2 regions of the Pseudoalteromonas sp. SCSIO 43201 genome follow, and region 1 is predicted to be linked to the other one. Evidence: predicted binding sites of a transcription regulator. Region 1 holds the regulator's gene; the other holds the start of a gene.
What was found. The regulator sigma-54, encoded in region 1, starts transcription at its own class of promoters, with help from an activator protein. The targets are predictions, from matches to a motif close to GTTGGCACGNNNNTNGNNT.
Positions count from the first base shown of each region.

Region 2: a site for sigma-54 is predicted at 2,003-2,021, ahead of J8Z24_RS13080 (DUF3192 domain-containing protein). Genes of this name have one in related genera too.

Region 1 covers NZ_CP072683.1:3,537,219-3,544,816, forward strand. Annotated here, with positions in the region: gene J8Z24_RS15410 (KpsF/GutQ family sugar-phosphate isomerase) at 1-700, shown strand, start outside; gene kdsC (3-deoxy-manno-octulosonate-8-phosphatase KdsC) at 700-1,251, shown strand; gene lptC (LPS export ABC transporter periplasmic protein LptC) at 1,248-1,802, shown strand; gene lptA (lipopolysaccharide transport periplasmic protein LptA) at 1,792-2,346, shown strand; gene lptB (LPS export ABC transporter ATP-binding protein) at 2,343-3,068, shown strand; gene J8Z24_RS15435 (RNA polymerase factor sigma-54) at 3,115-4,614, shown strand; gene hpf (ribosome hibernation promoting factor) at 4,644-4,931, shown strand; gene J8Z24_RS15445 (PTS sugar transporter subunit IIA) at 4,933-5,391, shown strand; gene rapZ (RNase adapter RapZ) at 5,384-6,256, shown strand; gene J8Z24_RS15455 (HPr family phosphocarrier protein) at 6,246-6,518, shown strand; gene mgtE (magnesium transporter) at 7,035-7,598, shown strand, end outside.
Region 2 covers NZ_CP072683.1:3,035,389-3,042,986, forward strand. Annotated here, with positions in the region: gene J8Z24_RS13065 (SO_0444 family Cu/Zn efflux transporter) at 1-465, opposite strand, end outside; gene zntR (Zn(2+)-responsive transcriptional regulator) at 458-865, opposite strand; gene J8Z24_RS13075 (D-2-hydroxyacid dehydrogenase) at 957-1,904, shown strand; gene J8Z24_RS13080 (DUF3192 domain-containing protein) at 2,093-2,470, shown strand; gene J8Z24_RS13085 (GGDEF domain-containing response regulator) at 2,595-3,497, opposite strand; gene J8Z24_RS13090 (hybrid sensor histidine kinase/response regulator) at 3,507-7,202, opposite strand; gene J8Z24_RS13095 (PhoH family protein) at 7,272-7,598, opposite strand, start outside.

The DNA.
Region 1 (7,598 bases):
TGATGTGGTTTTGATGATATCAAATTCAGGTGAAACCCAAGAAGTTATCTCAATCTTACCGATAATTAAACGTTTAGGTGCACCTGTGATCTCTATGACAGGCAACCCAAGCTCAACCATGGCTCGCAACGCTAGTGTTCACCTTTGCGTTAAAGTGTCAAAAGAGGCGTGCCCACTAGGATTAGCGCCCACAGCAAGTACCACAGCAACGCTGGTTATGGGAGACGCATTAGCAGTTGCTCTACTTGAAGCCAGAGGATTTACTGCCGATGATTTCGCGCTTTCTCACCCGGGAGGAAGTTTAGGCAAACGACTATTACTCACAGTCGCTGACATCATGCACAAAGACAGTGCCATTCCTATGGTCAGTAGCAACTGTACCGTCAAAGAAGCCCTTTTCGAAATGTCTGCAAAAAGTCTTGGAATGACAGCGATTGTCGACGAGCAGACACAATTGCAAGGTATTTTTACAGACGGTGACTTGCGCCGTATCATAGAACAAAAAGTAGACATACACACAACGCCAATCACACAAGTTATGACCGCAAAAAGTACCACCGCACGCGCCGATATGCTCGCTGCTGAGGTGCTAAATATTATGGAAAATAAACGCATCAATGGACTAATTGTGGTTGACGAGAATAATGTCCCTGTGGGTGCATTGAATACCCAAGATTTACTTAGAGCGGGAGTGCTATGATGCAGTTTAGTGACCTTTATCAAGATATCTCAACAGATGCTTGGCAAAAAGCAACTCAAATTAAACTCTTAATTTGCGATATTGACGGTGTATTCTCTGACGGACGCATTTATCTAGGTAACAACGGTGAAGAATTAAAGGCATTCAATACCAAAGACGGCTTCGGTATCAAAGCGCTAGTAAACTGCGGTATTGAGGTTGCGGTCATCACAGGTAGACATTCACAAATAGTTCAGCAACGCATGACTAGTTTAAATGTAACGCATATTTACCAAGGTCAAGAAAACAAGCTAGTGGCATATGAAGCACTAAAAACGCAGCTTAATCTGAAGGATGCAGACATTGCCTATATTGGCGATGATGGCCCTGATCTGCCAGTGATGGAGCAAGTTGGCTTTGCTGTCGCCGTGAATGATGCACATCCGCTGATAAAACGCATTGCCCACTATACCACTTTGATGCCGGGAGGCTTTGGCGCCGTCAGAGAGTTAACAGATCTGCTCATGCTCAGCCAAAACCACCCTCTTACCACTACAGGGTCAAGTACATGACTGTGCTTCGTGTCATTCTGCTCATTACTTTTAGTGCGCTGATGATTTGGCTGTGGTCGCCGATGTTTAACGCATCAGAAATCAACAAGAAAAGTGACGATGAACCACTTGCTAAACCCGATTATGTGGCGACCGCATTAGAGCAGACTACCTACAGTGAAAATGGCTTACTAAACTACCATGTGACTGCTGATAAAATGGAACTTTATCAAGACCTTGGTTTTAGCCACTTTGCAAAACCCATTTTTACATTATATAACGGTGAGCAAAATTGGCAGATAAGCGCATTGGAAGCCACATTATACGAGAACAACACCCTGATTTTAGAAGGGGATGTTTTAGCAAAAAACCTCACACCAGACGCAATGATCAGTACTATCAATGCCGACAATGTCAGGGTTGAAATTAAACAAAAGTTGATGAAATCAGAACACCCCGTCATTATCACAGGCCCTAGCCTTAAAATTACCGGTAAAGGCCTACATGCAGACTTGCAAAAACAGCTGATTGAGCTCATCAACCATACAAAGACAATTTATTATGACCAGTAAAATAATTAACAAATTAGTTTTCGTCGGCTTGCTCGCAAGTTCCACTTTCGCAGCTGCTGCAGAGCAAAATGAAGTCATTATCGATGCTGGCCGTCAGCAAGCTCAACTGCAAAGTAACATAGGCATTTTCGAGCAAAACGTTGTCATTATTCATGGCACAAGAAAAATCAATGCTGATCGTTTGGAAGTGCACCGCCGCGCTGAGCTTGGTTCAAATAAGCAGCTACTAATTGCTACTGGCAACCCTGCGGTTTTTGAAGAAGCTCAGGCAGATGGTACAACCTTACGCGCAGCGGCTAATGAAATTCGCTATGATGTTGCCGAATTAAAATTAGTACTTACTGGCAATGCTGAAATATCGCAAGCGGGTCAAAAAAGTAGTGCACAAGTCATTACTTATCATATCGAAAAGCAACTCATTAGTGCCGAGCGCTCTGAACAGGGCGACTCTCGGGTTAGAACAATTCTGGTTCCTGTTGAAAAGAAATCTGACACCAGCGTGGAAAAAAGTGAAGATCCACAGGAAAAAGGTAACAATTCATGAGCGAGCTCAAAGCAACAGGCTTGGCAAAAAGTTATAAAGGTCGCCAAGTTGTCAAAAATGTAGGACTGAGTGTCGAAGCAGGTAGCATCGTTGGTTTACTTGGCCCTAATGGTGCGGGGAAAACCACTACTTTTTATATGATTGTGGGCTTAGTACCAAGTGACAAAGGCTTTATACAAATCGATGATGAGGATATCACCCTACTCCCGATGCACAGTCGCGCACGCCTAGGGATTGGATATTTACCTCAAGAGTCATCCATATTTAGGAAGCTAACGGTATATCAAAACCTCATGGCTATTTTGGAAACCCGCAAAGATTTGTCTAAAGTTGAAAGAGAAGCTCAGCTTAATGAGTTGTTGGATGAATTTAATATCCAACACATCCGTGATTCTCAAGGGATGGCATTATCTGGAGGAGAGAGAAGACGGGTAGAAATTGCTCGTGCTTTAGCCGCTAATCCTAAGTTTATCTTGTTAGATGAACCTTTTGCTGGCGTTGATCCAATTTCAGTGTTAGATATAAAGACAATCATTGAGCACCTTAAAAATCGTGGGATCGGTGTACTGATCACCGACCACAATGTAAGAGAAACGCTGGACGTATGTGAAAAAGCCTACATCGTTTCACACGGTGAATTAATCGCCGCTGGTACGCCAGAACATGTTTTAGCGGATCAAACCGTAAGAGATGTCTACCTAGGCGAACAATTCAAGCTATAGTTAAGACGTAGTATTAATAACTGTTAAAAGGGATTGTTAGAGATACATGAGGCAATCATTACAGCTGCGCATGGGGCAGCAACTTACAATGACTCCACAACTGCAACAAGCCATACGCCTGTTGCAGCTTAGTACGTTGGATCTACAGCAAGAAATACAAGAAGCGTTGGACAGCAACCCACTATTGGAAGTGGAAGAAAGCGATACCGCAGACGCAGAAAGTACTGAACAACACAGCCAAGATAAAAATAATACGGACGATAGTCAGCAAAGCTCAGATGAAGCGCCTGTCAGCGAGTATGAAATGGACTCAGATACCGCCATGAGCAAAGAAACGGTTAGTGATGATCTTGCCATGGATGTGACTTGGGATGAATATATGAGTGCTGCACCAGCATCAAGCGCAGCTCCTTTACCTGATGATGATAACGTCTACCAGGGAGAGACTTCCGAATCACTACACGACTACCTAATGTGGCAGTTAGAACTTACGCCATTTAGCCCAACAGATAGAGCCATTGCTATTGCCATCATCGAAGCGGTAGATCTGTCTGGCATTTTAACGCTTTCCTGTGAAGATATTTTAGAAAGTATCAATGATGAAAACAGTGAAGAGCCGGTAGAGTTGGATGAAGTCGAAGCCGTACTTAAACGTATCCAGTTGTTTGACCCTGTCGGTATTGCTGCACGAAGTTTGCAAGAATGTTTATGTATTCAGTTAAATCAATTTGCACCTGACACACCGTGGATCACCGAAACCAAGATGATCCTGACCGAGCACATTGATTTACTTGCGAGCCGTGATTACCGTACCTTAGCGAAAAAAACACGCTTAAAAGAAGCTGAGCTAAAAGAAGTTATGACGCTGATCCACAGTCTTAACCCTAAGCCAGCTGCGAGTATTATTCATGAAGAACCAGAATACGTTATTCCAGATGTGTCGGTAAAAAAAGTGAAAGGCCGCTGGGTTGTAGAGCTAAACCCTGATGCGATGCCTAAGATTAGAGTAAATGACCACTACGCTGCGATGTCGAGAACTGCTAAATCGAGTACTGATAGCCAGTTTATTCGCTCACACCTTCAAGAAGCAAAGTGGTTTATTAAGAGCTTAGAAAGTCGCAATGACACTTTATTGAAAGTTACCAATTGCATTGTGCAACAACAACAGGCATTCTTTGAACATGGCCCCGAAGCGATGAGACCTATGGTGTTAAACGATGTCGCAGAGATGGTTGATATGCACGAATCTACGATTTCTCGTGTCACCACCCAAAAGTACATGCACACACCAAGGGGCATATTTGAGCTGAAGTATTTCTTCTCAAGCCATGTCAGTACCGAAAATGGAGGTGAGTGCTCCTCAACAGCAATACGAGCACTCATCAAAAAGCTAATAGCTGCGGAAAACACTGCTAAACCATTAAGTGATAGCAAAATTGCAGATATTTTAGCTGAACAAGGAATTAAGGTAGCGAGACGCACGATTGCAAAATATCGTGAATCCCTAGCCATTCCACCGTCAAATCAGCGTAAAAGCTTGATATAAGACGTTAAACACAAGAAGGAAAAATGCTTATGCAACTAAATTTAACTGGTCGCCATGTAGAAATCACTGACTCTTTAAGAGATTATGTCACCAACAAGTTTGCGAAGCTTGAGAGGCACTTTGATCATATCAATAACGTTCATGTGATCCTTGATGTCGAAAAACTAGTTCAAAAAGCAGAAGCAACATTGCACGTAAATGGCGGCGAGCTATTTGCATCAACAGAGCATCAAGACATGTATGCAGCAATTGATGGCCTGATTGACAAACTAGACCGTCAAGTAATTAAACACAAAGAGAAGCTCACTCGACACTAAAATGAAATTAAGTGAATTAGTGAATAAGGACTGTAGCAAAGCTGCGGTCCTTTTTAGTAGCAAAAAACGTATTCTCGAGTACATTAGCGAATTAGCGCATAGCCAAATCCCTGATACCAGCCAGCACACTATCTTAGATGCCCTTATGGCACGAGAAAAGCTGGGAAGTACAGGTATAGGTAAAGGGATCGCAATTCCTCATGGGCGACTTGAAGGTATTGATAAAATACTGGCGATGGTCTTGGTAAGCGAACAAGGGATCCCGTTTGAGGCGATCGACAAACAGCCTGTCGATATTTTTGTCGCATTCATCGTACCTGAAGGAGATAATCAACAACACTTAAAGACCTTAGCTGCGATTGCTGATACACTCAAAAATAAGTCATTTTGCAAAATGCTCAGGCAAGCGAAAAATGACGATGAGTTATATGCAGTGATCCAAGGTGAATTTGATGAGTGATGAAGAAAAAGGACTCGAGCTTATCATTATCAGTGGCCGTTCTGGTTCTGGTAAGTCTGTAGCACTTCGAGTATTAGAAGATTTAGGCTACTATTGTGTCGACAATATTCCGGTTAATTTACTCCCCTCTTTAGTTCGTAGTGTTTCTGACAACTACAACAAAGTTGCTGTTAGTATCGATGTCCGCAACCTCCCCAAAGAACAAGATGAGTTCAACGATATACTCGAGTACTTACCAGGTTTTGCTAAACCAATCCTGTTTTATCTAGACAGCGATGATCAGACGCTCATTAAACGTTTTTCAGAAACGCGCCGTTTGCATCCATTATCAATACACAACCTGCCTTTAGACGTTGCAATTAAAAAAGAGCGTGAGCTGTTAGATGTATTGACGACTAGAGCTGACTTCTTAATTGATACTACCAGCCTTAGCGTGCACCAACTGGCAGAAGATATTCGTGAAAAGATTTTAGGTCAGAAAAATAAACAACTTATCATTACCTTTGAGTCTTTTGGCTTCAAGCACGGTATTCCAAAACAAGCAGATTACGTATTTGATGCGCGTTTTTTACCAAACCCGCACTGGGAACCAGAGCTAAAGCCATTAACGGGGCTAGATCAGCCGGTAAAAGACTATCTCTCAAGTCATAGCATAGTGCAGAAATTTACTTGGCAAATTCAAACGTTTGTCCAAACTTGGTTGCCACACCTTGAACGAAACAACCGTAGCTACTTAACCATAGCTATAGGCTGTACTGGTGGCCAGCACCGCTCTGTTTATTTAGCACAAACGATTGGTGAGCGCTTTGCAAAAACACACTCTAACGTAAAAATCCGCCATCGTGAGCAAGAGAATAATGTGTGAAGATACATTTTTAATCCAAAATAAGCTTGGATTACATGCTCGAGCAGCGACTGAACTGGCTCAGCTTGCCGTTCAGTTTGATGCAGAGGTGACTTTATATCAGGGCGATAAAAGCGCGTCAGCGGATAGCGTTCTGGCACTGCTACTTCTGGAGAGCAGCCGAGGTAAAGAAGTTAAAGTTGTGTGTAGCGGCCCTGATGCGCAGCCCGCACTGGATGCTATCGGTATGCTGATCCATAATAAGTTCAATGAATCAGAATAACTCCCCACAACCGTAACAGGTATTGTGTCAGCACCAATTCATATAACATGTGCTACACTTCGATACGCAAATTCAATTAAATAAGTCTCGCCTACTCGCCTGTAAACCTTGGTAGAACAAAGAAAACTGCGTTACACTGTAGTGGCTGTTAGCGCTAAAACTGGCTGCTAGAAGGGCGTGATACCAACTGTCTTAATACTTGCTCAATTTGAAGGGGTAAGCCTGACGCTAGTAACTGCGTTAAAAAACTCTTATTTAGAATAAATTAATGCTCCTAAGCTGAGGTTGATTATTTCGATACATGAGGCTAAACGAAGCTAGTATGGTATATCCCAGTTTTGAGTCGGTTGAGGTGGTAATTCATTTATAATAAATAAAGCTAGAATAAACCGGCAGCCCACCCACGGAAATATATTGTGTCACATTTTTACAAGACATGGTTTCTGAATACATTACAGCATGTTGGGGCGAGCAAAACACTATCATTTACTGTCAACATTATCAAAAAGGACGCGTATGCCTGAAGTATTTGAACAAGACTATACACTGGAGCAACTTCAAAAGGTTACCAAAGCCTTAAACAGTGGTCAGTTTGTTCAAGTAAGGCGTATGCTAGCAGAAACCGCTCCTTGTGATACCGCACTCCTGCTAGAGTCATCACCTCATAAAGTTCGCTCTATGCTCTGGCAACTTGTTGACCCAGATATTCAAGGGGATGTGCTCGAGGAACTGTCTGAGGATGTAAGGCTGGGGATCATCGCTCAGATGGAACCTGAGCTTATCGCAGCTGCAACCGAAGACATGGATGATGATGACTTAGGTGATGTCCTTCGTAGCCTTCCTGATACCGTTTATCAGGATGTTATCGGTGCGATGGATACACAGGATAGAGAGCGTGCTACACAGGCATTATCCTACAAGGAGAACTCCGCTGGCGCTCTGATGAGCACAGATACGGTCACTATACGGCCAGATGTCACTTTGGAAGTGGTATTTAGGTACCTTCGCCTCAAAGGTGAGCTACCTGATGGTACTGATGAGCTGTATGTCGTGGATAAAGATAACTGCTTTTTAGGCACG
Region 2 (7,598 bases), 500 kb from region 1:
ACAACAACTGCTAGTTTTAGGAGACGTGTTTGACACTTTTTCCGTCGTTGATTTTTTATCTTCATCTTTTTCCTTTCCAACCAATAAACCCGCTGCAATCGCACTAGCAACCGCAGCAATAGGTCTTATCACCGCCATAAAAGGCCCAAGCAGCACATAGGAAACAGAGATTGAGTCGACGCCGGTTTCGGGCGTTGAAACTAAAAAAGCTGTCGTCGCACTTTTCGACCCTCCAGCTCTTCTAAGCCCAACCGCTGCGGGTATAACACCGCAAGAGCATAATGGCATTGGCGCACCAATTAAGGCAGCTTTAATTGTCGTCCAAAATCCTTCCTGACCTAAGTGCTTTTGCAGTAAGTCTTTTGGAATAAAAACGTTGAGTAAGCCCGCCAACACTAAACCTAGTAACAACCATGGCGCTGATACTAAAAATAGCTGCCAAAAATTCAATATCAGTTCATTCATCGATAGCCTCCAAGGCGGTTAAAATTGAGCAGCTCACTGCTGCTTCCTCACCACCACAGCATTGCTTTGCCAGTGTTGACAAGGATTGTTCAAACTTTTGTAACTCTGCTATGCGCGCTCTGACTAAATCACGCTTAGTGAGCGTCAGCGTTTTTACTTCTTCACAGCTGTGCTGATGCTTTTCAAATTTAATTTTTAACAGATCTTGCACTTCTTTGAGGCTAAATCCCACTTTTTTAGCACGAAGAATAAAACGCATCTGTTTTTCACTTTGCTCATCAAACAAGCGATACCCTCCTTCACTCCTTGCGCAAGGGTGAAGCAGATCATTTGCTTCGTAATATCTTAACGTGTCCGTCGATACATTAAGCCGATTTGCCAGCTCACCAATCTTTATCACTTTACACTCCTCAGTCCCGAAGATTATCCTAGCCGATATGATAAGTATAAACCTTAGAGTTAACTCCAAAGTCAAGTAAAGGATAAAAATAATGCAAATAGTGGTTTTAGACGCTAAAACTCTTGCCAATACCGACCTTACACCTATTGCTAAATTAGGCACACTCACATCTTATGATATGACCGCCTACGAAGACATCTTGTCTCGATGTGAAAACGCAGAAGTCATAATTACCAATAAAGTCAAACTTGATGCGAAGCTCATTGCGTCTTTACCTAAATTAAAGCTGATTTGTGTCGCAGCCACCGGGGTTAATAATATCGAGTTAGAAGCAGCTAAGGCACATCATGTTGCGGTGGCAAATGTAGCTGGTTACTCAACCCCCTCTGTTGTTCAGCATACTTTTACTATGTTAGGTAATTTGATGACAAATATTCATCGTTACCAACAAGATTGCCAAGCTGGACGCTGGCAGCAAAGCCCTATGTTTTGCCGTTTAGATTACGACATTAGCGAAATCGCAGGAAAGCATTTTGTCATTATAGGGCATGGCGCTTTGGGTGAAGCGGTTGCAAATGTTGCCAAAGCATTTGGTGCAAAGGTGATCATTGCTGAGCGTAAAGGCGCCACTCAAGTTAGAAATGGCCGAATGGCTTTTACTGAGGCACTACGTATTGCTGATATTGTGTCTATCCATTGCCCCCTGACAGCAGAAACTGAAAACTTGATTGATGACGCTGAGTTTGCAGCACTTCAAGGTCATGCTTTTATAATAAATACAGCAAGAGGTGGGATAGTAAACGAGCAAGCTCTTGTTAATGCACTTAATAATAATCAAATTGCAGGAGCTGCGGTGGACGTGTTAACACATGAACCTGCTCGCACAGATAATCCATTAGTGAACTATCAAGGCGATAATTTGCTACTCACCCCTCATATTGCATGGGCAAGTAAAGAGGCTATTGCACGCTTGGTAAATGAGATCGCACTCAATATTAACGCATTCGCCTCCGGCACAGACAGAAATAGAGTGGTCTAGTTACTTGAACAATGATGAATATCACTAAATTTTGGTAAAAATGTAACCCCCAGGTTGGACATAAAAAAGCAAGTTATTGATATTATTAAACATTACAAGTTGGCAAAAAGTTTGCATTGATAAGGTACAAAAAAGTGAAAAGCTGTTTACAATAAAAAACAGCAATAAAGAGCAAAAAGGAAAGAATAATGAAAAAATTAATGTTAGTAGCAGCACTAAGCTCGACTCTGTTATCAGGTTGTATTGTTGCAGTATCGGATGGTGAAGTTGAGCACGGCTGGGCATCTAAATACAATTCGAATTGGGAACAAAAGCAGCGTGAAAACCGTGAAAAGATAGCGGATTTTAAAATGGGCACCGATTACGCAACGGTAAAAGAAGCGCTGTCTACTCCTGACTTCAGTGAACTCGTGGCAAAAGATGGTGATAATTATCAAGTGCTTTACTACGCTACAAACAGCAAGCATTCAGATGGAAAAATAACCAAAGATGAATGTACTGCGCTAGTATTCAAAAATAATCAGCTTATCGGCTTTGGTGATAGCGCACTTAAACAAATTCTGTAACGTGTATACACACCAAGGATGGTGTAATTAAGACAAGCTACAAAGCAACTACACAACCTATTGCGTGCCCATTCTTTATCTAAGCTCGAAACCATGCTGAGCTATAGCTTTTATAAAAAACGTATTATATCTGTTTGATAAATATTGTACTCTGTTGCTTTTGCGCTTCTGCCAGCGCGCTATCAGCATTTTTTATCAATTCGTTGAGCTCTAGGGTTTTATGTTGCTCAATATGGACAGCCCCGATACTGACACTAACATGTGCACAAATGGGAGAAGCGATATGTGGTATTTTTAACGCATTAACTGCATCATGAAGTGACTGTGCAATTGATGTTACAGTATCAATATCATGCTGCGCCGATACTAATGCAAAGCGAGTACCATCGAAGCGACCTATAAATACGCTGTAGCGTGCGGCCGTTTCTTCTAGCGCTTTAGCCACCTTAAACAAACAAGTATCACCATGCATATAACCATAATGCTCGTTAAACGTTTTAAAGAAATCGAGTTCAACCAACATGATAGAAAAACAGCCCTGTGCAGCCTCACTTCCGGTTAATAACGCTCGCATTTGTTCATCTAAACGTCTACGATTTGGTAATTCTGTCAATCCATCCAATGAAACCAGCTTTTCTAGTAAGTCATTCTTTTTCTTAATTGCCAGATGATTTTTGAGTCTTGTTTTTACTATCAGAGGGTTAAAAGGCTTTGTAATATAGTCTACGGCGCCTAATTCGAGTCCCCTCGCTTCGTCTTTAAAACTCACGCTACCCGATATGACTATCACCGGGATCCCATAAGTGCTCGCGTCTTTTTTTAGCTTCTCCAAAATGGTAAAACCAGATCCATTGCCCATAGCAACATCTAAAATAATCAGATCGGTACGATTCGCTTTTACCTCATCGATGCAAAACGCAGGATCTTCACAGTGAAAAAGTGTGTGATCCTCACTCAGGATGTTGGTTAATACCATTTTGTTTATCGGGTCGTCATCAATTATAAAAATATGCTCAGCTTGCTGCATCCCTTAGTACTACCTTCTTTGCTCAATAAAGCATATGACTTGAGATAGTGCGGTGGTAAGTTTATCCAAGTCTGTGCGATTTGTTATAGTTGTAATTTTTTTACTTTGCGTTTCAAGGTCTTTGGCCACTTTAGCAAGCCGCTTAAACCCTAATCCCGCAGCCGCCCCTTTGATGCCATGTGCAAGTTCAAATAAAGCTGCCCCCTGTTCAAGTTGGCTGACCTGTTCTAGGTAATCATGACAAAGTTTAGCAAATTTATCTAACATTGTTTGCAAAAACGTTTCATTTTGCATCATCTGTGACAAGGCAAACTCATAATCAAAAAATGCCTCTGTAGTAAACTCTGACTTAACAATATTACTTGCAAGCGTTTTACAAGCTTGAGCGCTACTAATGGGTTTTACCAAATAGTCATTCATACCGACTTTAGCAGCCTTCGCACGCTCTTCTTTACTTGCATTTGCAGTCAACGCGATAATCGGAAGCTCAGCTGCTGAGCATATCTTTCTTATTTGTTGAGTGGCTTGATAACCATCAACCTTGGGCATATGAATATCCATCAAAATGACATCAGGACTTAAGGTTTGTACTATTTCCTGAATTCTCTCAGCACTTTGAAGTGCAACTGTCGATATGCCATTCTTTTTCAACATATTTTCAGTAATATCCAGATTCAGACTGTTATCATCTACCACCAAACACAGCGCGCCTGCTACTTGCACACAACCACTATCCACGGTTTGCGTCATGTGAGCAAACTCCGCAAGCCAAGTATATGCAGATTGATAGAACACATGTTGATTCAGGGCGATATGGTTATTTTGCTCTGTTAGTTGCTCGTCACAATGTAATATAACGGCCTTAGTACTCGCTAAAACACCTGCAGGTAAATTGGCACAGTGTGGAGGCACAACCACGATGGACTGCTCCAAATCTTCAGCACTTTGCGATACTTGATCTAACAATATAGGGGTTGCCAGTCCCGCGAGGTAGCTCGGCAATTGCTCCTGTGTGTCAACAAGACAGTAAACGGCCTTATGGCTCTCGACAATGGGGCAAGCTCCTTTATCCACAACCAATTCAAAAAAGAAGCAACTACCTTGGTTGGGCGTCGAGTCAACGGTAATATTTCCTCCCAGTAATGCCACTTCTTGTTTTACGATCGCAAGTCCAAGACCAATCCCTTCATGTCGTCGAGTAAAGCTCTCGTCCCCTTGAGTAAAGGCGTCAAAGAGATGTTCCACTTGTTGTGCTTTAATCCCAACACCAGTATCCCACACTGCAAACTTTATTGTTTGCTTAGCCGTTGTATCCGCTGTGACATCAACTTTTAAGCCAATTTGGCCTTGATTGGTGTACTTAACTGCATTACTTAATAAGTTAACTAGTATTTGTTTGATCTTGTCTTCATCGCTATACAGATAGGGCCAAACTAAGGCGTCAATTTGCAACTCAAATGATAAGCCTTTTTGCACACACAAAGGCTTTATCAACGACTCTATGGCCGTAAATGCCTGACAAGCTTGAAAGGTCTCGTACTGGATAGTGCCTTGGTGACTCTCTACTTTTGCAAATTCCAAAATGCTATTGAGCATTGCCAATAGTTCGTTTGCAGCACCAGAAAGCTGTTGCAATTTTTTACTTTGCAGTCGTGTTAGCGACTCACTATTTATCATGTCCGCAAGACCTAAAATAGCATTGATTGGCGTTCTAATTTCATGGCTAATATTTGCGATAAAGCGGCTTTTAGCAAGTGTTGCACGTTCAGCGTCCTGCTTCGCAAGCAGCAGGCCTGTAATATTTTGAATATGAATAACATAGTATTTTGGGCGTTTGTCCTTATCCCAAACCAAAGAGATGCTAAGTTGAAGCCACCTGTGCTTACCTGCCTGCGAAACCGTGTGTTCTACTACTTTTTTTTGCTGCTTTAATAACCCAGCTAACACACTTTGAAGCGACTGCCAGTTTTGTTCATCAAACAACCGCTCCAGCTGCTTTTCTCCGGTGTTTTTATCTAAGGATAAAAAGCGCTTTGCAGCTTTGTTCATTTCCAGTATTTTGCCATCTATTGCTGATAAAATAACCCCATTGGGGGCAAACTCAGTTGCCGCTCTAAAGTTTTCTTCAGAATCTCTTAAAGCGTTGTAAGCTTCTTGAGCTGCTGTAATATCACGTGCAACGCCCAAGCACCCAATCAACTTTCCAGTGTCTGATTTAAGTGGTGTGATAGTTAAAAAGTAGGTATTTTTACCCAATACAAAGTTGGTAGACACTTGTTCTTGTGAGTGTTCCATTAATGCCTCTTGCTCAAGTAAAATAGTGAGGCCTGAGGTAACTTCTCGTTGAGTTTTCGCCACCAATAAAGACTTATCCACCCCCATAAACTCCTCAAACGCTCGGTTACAGCCAATGAAAGAGCCATCAATATTTTTGAAGTAAATGATGTCTGGTACCGAGTCTAATACGGCATTTAATAATGCAGCTTGGCGCTCCTTAGCTTCAAAACTCTGCTTTAGTGCTTGCTGCTTACGCTTTATTTCGTCATCAAGCTCTTGGTTATGCTGCTTTAGCGTATGCATTAAGCGCGATTTTTGCTCTACGACTTGTTTGATTTGAGCAAACCATGGTTGCCATTCTGAGGGAATAGGATAATTTAACGTCGTTTCAGGTGAGTGTTCCTGTAACGAGAGATAGTTGACAAAGTGCGTTAATGGCCGCACAAAAATCTGCCGACTAAGCCACACAATGGTGGTAAACGTAAATAATATAAAAAAGAGCAATAGCGCAAGCTCTAGCAATATTTCTCGTTGCAGGGGCGCGGCAAATTGTGCATAGCTTTCATGATAATTTAAGCTAATAGGTTCTTTAGCTGGCTCTGCAATAAAGTGTAATCCGTACTGCCAAGGCGCAGCAGACTTTGCAAGCCCGGCATGCTCATAGTCAAAACGCTCCCCCGCAATGATTTCATTACTTTGGTTTTTAAACTCCATGGTTCCATCCAAAGAGCCTATGTTTTGCAGCCAACGATCAATAATATGACTATCGTAAATCATTAAAATATGGGTATTGTCGACTGTCGAGAGCTTTTTACCAAGAGCGAACATTTGCCTATCAAAAAATTTAACTGGAGAGCCAACGACAATATTACCAAGGCTAAAGTCGGGCTGAAATTTACCGCGCACTAGCTGAGTAATAAAGTGGCTGCTCGTGGCCTCCCTACGTTTAATAAAGGCAAAGCCATCATCTTCGATATAAGCAACTGCATATAGCCCACCTTGCAGTGCCAAAGCTGCATCAAAAGCGGTATTAAGTGACAACACGGTCTGCCAACGCTTAGTTGCAAATAAGGCCTCGTTTACCTGCCCTCTGCCAACAATTTCGCCGCCGCTATTTGGCAGTGCATGATAATAATGCTCAGGGTGCTGTTCTATGTCTTCCAACCATTCTGGTGGTTTCTGAAAAGAGATTGGCTGCGCGAGATTAACTGCAATACTGTCTAACACAACATGTGCAGCATAAAACTCTTGTTTGAGCTGTTGAGAAACGTATTCATACTGACCAAAACGCACTTTATATTGGCGTTCGAGTTTAATTTGATACAGGTGGTAAGCTAAAATGAGTACCAACAAGATAGGAATAACCACTGCAACTAAAATTCCCTTTCGATAGCTTCTTAGTGGTAAAAATTCTTTAGTTGCATCCATTTACTGGCTCATTCCCGTTTGCACACATACGTATTCAAAAGAGTAACGAGCCAGCCGATTCAAGGCAAGTTATAAATTTTCTTCCGCAAAACTGGCTAAGCGACTCCTTACAACGCCATTTAAATTGATGGTAGCACTGCCTTCAAAGTCTTTAAATCGCTCCACAATATAAGTCAATCCAGATGTAACTGGGGTTAGATAATTACTGTCTATCTGTGCCAAGTTGCCGGTACAAATAAGCTTAGTGCCCTCGCCACAGCGAGTAATAATGGTTTTTAATTGCGAGGCGGTTAAGTTTTGGCTCTCATCCAAAATAACAACCGCATTTTGAATACTGCGGCCACGCATAAAGTTCACCGACTTAAATTGGATATTTGCTTTCTCCATGATGTAGTT